One region of the Gulosibacter sp. genome, then DNA from elsewhere that is predicted to be linked to it. Evidence: predicted binding sites of a transcription regulator. Region 1 holds the regulator's gene; each other region holds the start of a gene.
The links. Region 1 encodes LexA, which represses DNA repair genes until DNA is damaged. Its sites were predicted from a motif close to TCGAACANNTGTTCGA; they were not measured.
Positions count from the first base shown of each region.

Region 2: ACTHXA_RS14390 (DUF222 domain-containing protein) is a predicted target of LexA. The motif match lies at 792-807, and genes of this name have one in related genera.
Region 3: ACTHXA_RS08815 (DUF222 domain-containing protein) is a predicted target of LexA. The motif match lies at 1,248-1,263, and genes of this name have one in related genera.

Region 1 is NZ_JBQDBE010000014.1:68,111-70,382, reverse strand. It holds gene ACTHXA_RS10505 (LysM peptidoglycan-binding domain-containing protein) at 1-250, opposite strand, end outside; gene lexA (transcriptional repressor LexA) at 510-1,148, shown strand; gene hflX (GTPase HflX) at 1,250-2,272, opposite strand, start outside.
Region 2 is NZ_JBQDBE010000030.1:15,963-18,234, forward strand. It holds gene ACTHXA_RS14385 (phosphodiester glycosidase family protein) at 1-281, opposite strand, end outside; gene ACTHXA_RS14390 (DUF222 domain-containing protein) at 885-2,272, shown strand, end outside.
Region 3 is NZ_JBQDBE010000011.1:38,734-41,005, forward strand. It holds gene ACTHXA_RS08810 (LLM class flavin-dependent oxidoreductase) at 1-919, opposite strand, end outside; gene ACTHXA_RS08815 (DUF222 domain-containing protein) at 1,299-2,272, shown strand, end outside.

The DNA.
Region 1 (2,272 bases):
ACCCCGCGATCCCCCCGGCGATATCCCACAGCGATTCACCCGCGAGCACCGTGTGCATTTCGAACTGTTCGTGCGCGCCCTGGGCCACGGCATCATCACCAGCGAAGGCAGCTGGCATTTGGGCGACACCAATACCTATACCGAGGCCGACCGGCGCCAACAGCAACGCTGCGAGCACACGGCGCCCGCGCACAGTCAGCTTCAGACCGGCACGCTTACGAGAAGTGTCGTGGAGCGACATTGCAGTCATGGTCTTTCTCCCTTCGGTAAACACTTGAGCAGGTTGTTCGATTGTTGTGATCGAAACCCTGTTCCGAATGTCTGTTCTAAACTTATCTTCGAACGATGGTTTTCGCAAGGATTTTCTTCGAATTTTTTTCTCGACACGCTCGAATATCTGTTTGATTTTCGAGGTATCCCCACTAGAGTCAAAAGCGACACAAGAGGACAAGACCACGAGCCACCGACATTCGATGGTTCTTCCCCACCAGGAAGCCGAGGAGCGCACCATGAAACCCACAATCAAGCCCCTCTCCGCCAAGCAGGAGCAGGTCATCGGCTTCATTGCCGAGCACCTGAACCGCCACGGCTATGCCCCCACGATTCGTGAAATTGGTGACGCAGTTGGCCTCGCCAGCTCATCCTCGGTTTCACACCAACTCGCCCAGTTGGAGAAGCACGGGTATCTTCGCCGCAACTCGAATCAGGCACGCACTATCGAACTGCTCTACATGCCGCAGGTCGCAGAAGAGACCGAAGAAACGGCCCCGGCAGAGACGGCGCTCGTGCCGCTTGTTGGGCGAATTGCTGCTGGCGTACCGATTACCGCGCAGCAGCAGGTAGAAGACGTAATGCCATTACCTCGCCAGCTCGTTGGCCTCGGGGACCTCTTCATGCTCGAGGTGTCCGGAGATTCGATGGTGGACGCCGCGATTTGCGATGGCGATTGGGTTGTCGTCCGAGAGCAGAACACTGCCCAGAACGGCGAGATCGTCGCCGCAATGCTCGACGGTGAGGCCACTGTGAAGGTGTTCCGTCAGCGCGATGGTCACGCCTGGCTTCTCCCCCGAAACTCCGCGTATGAGCCCATCCTCGGTGACGAATCACAGATCCTTGGCCGCGTCGTAGCGGTAATGCGTTCGGTGTAGTCCAGATCCTTTCGCGTAAGGAATCTGCGCGCGATGAGTGAGGCCGCTCGGGAAGATTCCCGGGCGGCCTCACTCATCTGACTCAAGATCGCGTCAAGTCGTTAGCTTGCTTGATCGTGACGCGGCAACTCGAGTTTTCGGGTACTGGGTCGTTCATCATTGACGCGTGGCTTCGAACGGACTGTCGGTCGAGTGCGTTCCGGCGCACCTTCCCCACCCACGCGGAACGGTTCAATCGCACCGAGCTGGTCTGCGTGCACTCGAGCACGCAAGTGGGTGCCGTCAGCTTCATGCGACTCTTCGAGCACGCCACCGGAATTGTGCAGCAGGGACACCAGATCACCACGGTCGTACGGCACGATGAGTTCCACCTCAATTTCCGCGACCGGAAGCATCTCGGCAATCGTTTCGAGGAGCTCGTCCACGCCCTGACCGGTACGGGCGGAGACAAATACTGATTCGTGTTCCAGACCACGAAGGGCTATCTCGGTGTCTCGATCGATCAGATCGGCCTTATTGAACACAATCAGTTCAGGGATGTGCCGGGAATCGATTTCCCCAATGACCTCGCGAACCGTCTGGATCTGCCCCGCGGGGTCGGGGTGCGAGGCATCCACAACGTGAACAAGCACATCTGCCTCGGCGACCTCTTCAAGCGTGGAACGAAACGCCTCCACGAGTTGGTGGGGCAAGTTCCGGACGAATCCCACAGTGTCCGCGATTGTGTATGGGCGACCGTCTGCGGTCTCGGTTCGTCGCACCGTCGCGTCCAGCGTCGCAAACAACTGGTTCTCAACGAGGACTCCCGCGCGAGTAATCCTATTGAGCAGTGAGGACTTGCCGGCGTTGGTGTAACCCGCAATCGCAACGGCTGGCACCTGATTCCGCTCCCGCTGGGCACGTTTCGTATCACGAGCTGTCTTCATCCCGGCGATTTCGCGCCGAAGCTTTGCCATACGCGTGTGGATGCGTCGCCGGTCCAGTTCGATCTTCGTCTCACCGGGACCGCGGGATCCCATACCTGCACCGGCAGAGCCGACCTGACCACCGGCCTGACGAGACATCGAAGCACCCCAACCACGAAGTCGCGGCAAGAGATACTCAAGCTGCGCGAGTTCCACCTG
Region 2 (2,272 bases), on a different contig from region 1:
AGCCGACCCTGCGCGTCAATACGGTCGACGCTCACCATTTCGACACCCGGCGCAATTTGCTCGCGATTGTATTCCGAAACGATCGCATTGCCGCCAGCGTCCAGCACCATCGCATCAACTGCAGATTCCAGAGCGGTGGCCGCATGTGCCGGTTCCGCTTCGGAGAACACAGTTGGGATGACGAGGGTTCCGCCAAGACCAAATGTCACCAGACCGGCGACGAATGCTCTTCCGCGGGAACGCCCGCCCTTCCCCGTTCGTTCTTTCAATAACTGTCGCATTCCTGCGAATTCCTTTCGCTCACCGACAAGACCCGGCTCAGATGCTCACAAAGAAATGACGCCATCTGGCGTCAAAATGAACTTGCGTCATCATCTGTGCAGGGTGTGAACGGGAGGTTACAAACTGTCAGTCATTGCGCTGGTTTACTGAAGTTTGCGAGACAAAATGGCTTGGTGCTTCGCAATTGCAGCTACTGCGGCTCGCAACCAACGCAATTCGCCTCGTGAAACATCAGGTTGGGGTGGCTGCTCTTGGAGTCCTGCGGTATTGCGGCGATTTCAGGCCACCGCGTGTTCTTGATTGCAGCGGGAAATCTGATCCGCAGGGGCTCCTACGTGGTCAGCAGGATATTTGCAACGCATTTTGCCGTATGCCCGCTTCACCCACGGCGCAGATTCCACTATGTCGGAGGCTCAGCCTATTGTGGGGTCAAGCCCTTAGGGAGCTTCTAATTACACAGCGTTGGCACTCATGGCGAAGTAAAAATTCGAAAGAATTGTGTTGCGTTTTCGAACATTTGCTCTATATAATAGTCTCAAGAAACTCGTTGATAATTTCTACTAATCGACTTTGTGCTCCACGTCGAGGAGGTGAGACCTCTCATGACCACCACCGACAACCGCGCCGCTGAGCTTGCTCAGCATTTCCGCGACACTGTTCCAGCGCCAATTGAGCTGCGCACCCCGCTGCTGCATGCGAAGAAAGCTCGTTCGCGCAAGCAGTACGCCTCCGAAATTGCCCGATTGCGTGAAGCTCGCCTGGAAGACCGCGACCCCTCCGAGCCCGTAGGGGAACAGGCACCAGGCCGCCCCACTGCTCCACGCGCCAACCGTGGTCGCACGACTGCGGCCGACGGCATCGGTGTGGATGATGTGAAGTCCGCACTGTCAATGTTCGGCGAGGCCTATTGCGCTCGTGGAGCGAGCGAAGCGGCAATGATCCGCGCGCTCGCAACCGCCTACGAGGTCGCGATTCGGCGTGCACAGGCCGCACTTGCGGAGGGCTCGACGTCCGCGCGCAACAGCGAGGACGAGGTGTTTTCGTGGCACTTCACGTCCATCCTGGGCGAGTTTGCGGTGTCCACCAACGACTCTGACAAGTCCCTCCGCAATCGAGGCTACGACGCATTCGCGCTCGTCAATGACTTCCCCGAGTGGGTCGTCGCCCTCGAAAACGGTCGCATCGACATGCGACACGTGCGCGAATTGCTGAAGTTTGCTCGCACTCTCGAGTCTGAGTTCTTCGCCGAATACGGTTCAGTGGTGCTCGAGTTCGCGGCACAACACACGCCGGCAGAGACTGCCCGTTTTGCCGAAGAAGCGGCGAGCACCATTGCTGCCGAAGACACCGAGGATGCATTCGAGCGCGCCCGTGCGCAGCGTTACGTGTCGATTCAGCACGATGGGTACGGGATGGCACTGCTCAAGGCGTACCTCCCGAGCGAAATCGCGACTCCCATTGGCCAGCTCCTCGACAAGGGTGCCCGCGAACTCATCGACCTCGACAAGCAGGCTAAAGCCGAACACGCTCAAGCACGTCGTGCTGCCAAAGCGAGTGGCGCCGCGGAGCCCGCCGAATTCGAGCCAGACACTCGCTCGATTGGGCAACTGCGGGCGGATATTCTCGCGGAGACGCTGTTGTGCAGCACCCCTGGCAAGTCGCGCGTCAAAGCTCTCGTAAGCATCACTGTGCCAGCACTCACCCTGCTACGCGGCCGCAATAATGGCACCGCACCGGCCCTCATCGACGGCATGACGCCAATGAGCTTCGACGAAGCCCGACAGATTGCTGCGGAAGCGCCCTCGTTCCAGCGCGTACTCACCGATCCGGTCAGCGGACATGTCGTGAGTGTGGACACCTATGAGCCAAACCGAGCTCTCCGCCGTTTCCTTCAGGTTCGAGACCGTACGTGCCTCTTCCCTGGTTGCATTCGGCCAGCGGCACAGTGCGAAACCGACCACACGCAACCCTTCAGCGAAGGTGGCAAGAC
Region 3 (2,272 bases), on a different contig from region 1:
CGTAATCGATGTTGTCGCGCAAGTACTGCTGTTTCCGTTTCGCTTCCTCTTCCGTTGAGCCAATCACTGTGGATAGCTGCACGAGGGTTTTTAGCGCACCCGCGGGCCTTCCTGCTTGGACCGTTTGCTCCCGAATTTTCGCGACATCGACGGCGGCAGCCTGCGGTGTGAGCGAAGGCAGGAAAGTCACTTCAGCATTGCGCGTCGAGAACGCCCGCCCGGCTTCAGAGTTGCCTGCCTGGAACAGCACCGGTGTGCGCTGCGGCGAAGGCTCAACAATATGCGGTCCCTCGACTTTGTAGCGTGTGCCCTCGTGATTGATTCGGTGAATGCGTTCGGGATCAAAGTACACGCCGCTTTCCGGGTCACGAATAACTGCGCCATCTTCCCAAGAGTGCTCCCACAGCTTGTAGGTGACATCGAGATACTCTTGCGCCCAGGAGTATCGCTCGTCGTGCGCAACGATGTCGTCATATCCGAAATTCCGGAATCCGTTGCTGAGATAGCTCGTCACAATATTCCATGCGACTCGGCCGTCGGAATAGTGGTCGAGTGTCGAAAGCTTGCGAGCGAATTCGAATGGATGCTCTTGAATGATATTGCTGGTAATTGCGATCCCGAGGTGTTCGGTCACGAGCGCAAGCGCCGAAACAATCGAGGCTGGATCGTTTCCAGGAAACTGCGAACCCGCGCGAATCGTATTTCCACCGTCGCCGATATCGAGGTCATAGACGCCGACCACATCCGCGATGAAGAGCGAATCGAACCTTCCGCGTTCGAGCGTTTTCACCACGTCAACATAGGGGCGAAGATCCTTGTACCCGTACTGCACTTGTCCTTCGGGTGTTCTCCAATAGCCGTGACTGTGATGGTTCGGAGTCAGATGAAGGAAGGCGTTGTAAATGGGTGCCCGCGACATAGTTGCCTTTCGTATTGCTCAAACTTGTTCGAAGTGAACGCAACACTATGGATTGGGCAGGATCGTGCGCACTCAACTTGTTCATTGAGTGACACACGGCGTTTATCTTCGTCACGTGCAGTACGTGGCCGTCAACTGACGTAAAACATCGTCACGGATGGTGTTGCATTCTGCGCTGCTGCGGTAATGGAGCCTCAACGTCGGAGGCTCGCGCTACCGTGATCAGGCCGCTTGCATGGTGAGCACAGCACTGTTTCATTCGATAAACGTTTCGAAGAATAATCCTTGACTAGTCGAATTATTGTTCGTTATACTTTCAGATAAGAAGTCGAACACAAGTTCGGACGCTGAGTTCTCCAACGCGAGGGGGTGACACCAGATGGCCACCAACGATGACCGCACCAATTCCGGTGAAGACAAGCCCCGCGCCAACCGCGGCAGGCAGTCGAGTACCGACTCGCTCCGCAACAGCGAACTGAAGTCCGCACTGTCGGAGTTTGGCGCCGCCTACACCGCTCGCGGCGCGGGCGAAGCTGGCATGCTGCGCGCTTTGAGCGCCGCGTACGACATTGCGCGGGACCGCGCCCAGGCCACCATCGCCGCACCCGGATTTATCCGGGGGAACGATGACCAGGTCTTCTCCTGGCACTTCACTTCAGTGCTTGGCGAGTTCGCCTTTGCGTCTCACGACTCCGACCGGTCGCTCCGCAACCGTGCGCATGACGCGAACCTGCTGGTGACCCACTTCGTCGCGTGGGTGGACGCGCTTGAGGCGGGGTTTGTGGACATGCGCCACGTCCTGGCGATGCTCAAGCACAGTCGCGTACTCGACGAGACCCACTACGCCGACTATGGCTCGACTGTCCTGGAATACGCCCAGTCCCACACGCCAGGCCAGACTGCCGGGTTTGCCGAACGCACCGCGAGCACCATCGCGGCCGAAGCCTTCGAAGCCGCCCACGAGCGCGCCCGCGCGCAGCGCTACGTGAGCATCAACCACGACGGACACGGCATGGCGATACTGAACGCGTATTTGCCGAGTGAGGTCGCCGCCCCGATTGGGCAGTTGCTCGATAAGCGTGCTCGCGAACACCGCGAACTCGACACCGCCGCAGCCGAAGACCACAAAGCTGCGGTCCGTGCCGCCAGCACCACTGGCGCGGCAGCGCCAGCGGAGTTTGTGCCGGACACGCGTACGATCGCACAAATCCGTGCTGACATCTTTGCCGAGACGCTGCTGTGCGCGACCCCCGGTGCATCGAATGTGAAAGCAAACGTGAGCATTGTCGTACCCGCGCTGACCCTGCTTTCGGGGCGTGTGGACGGCACCAGTCCGGCACTCTTGGACGGCAT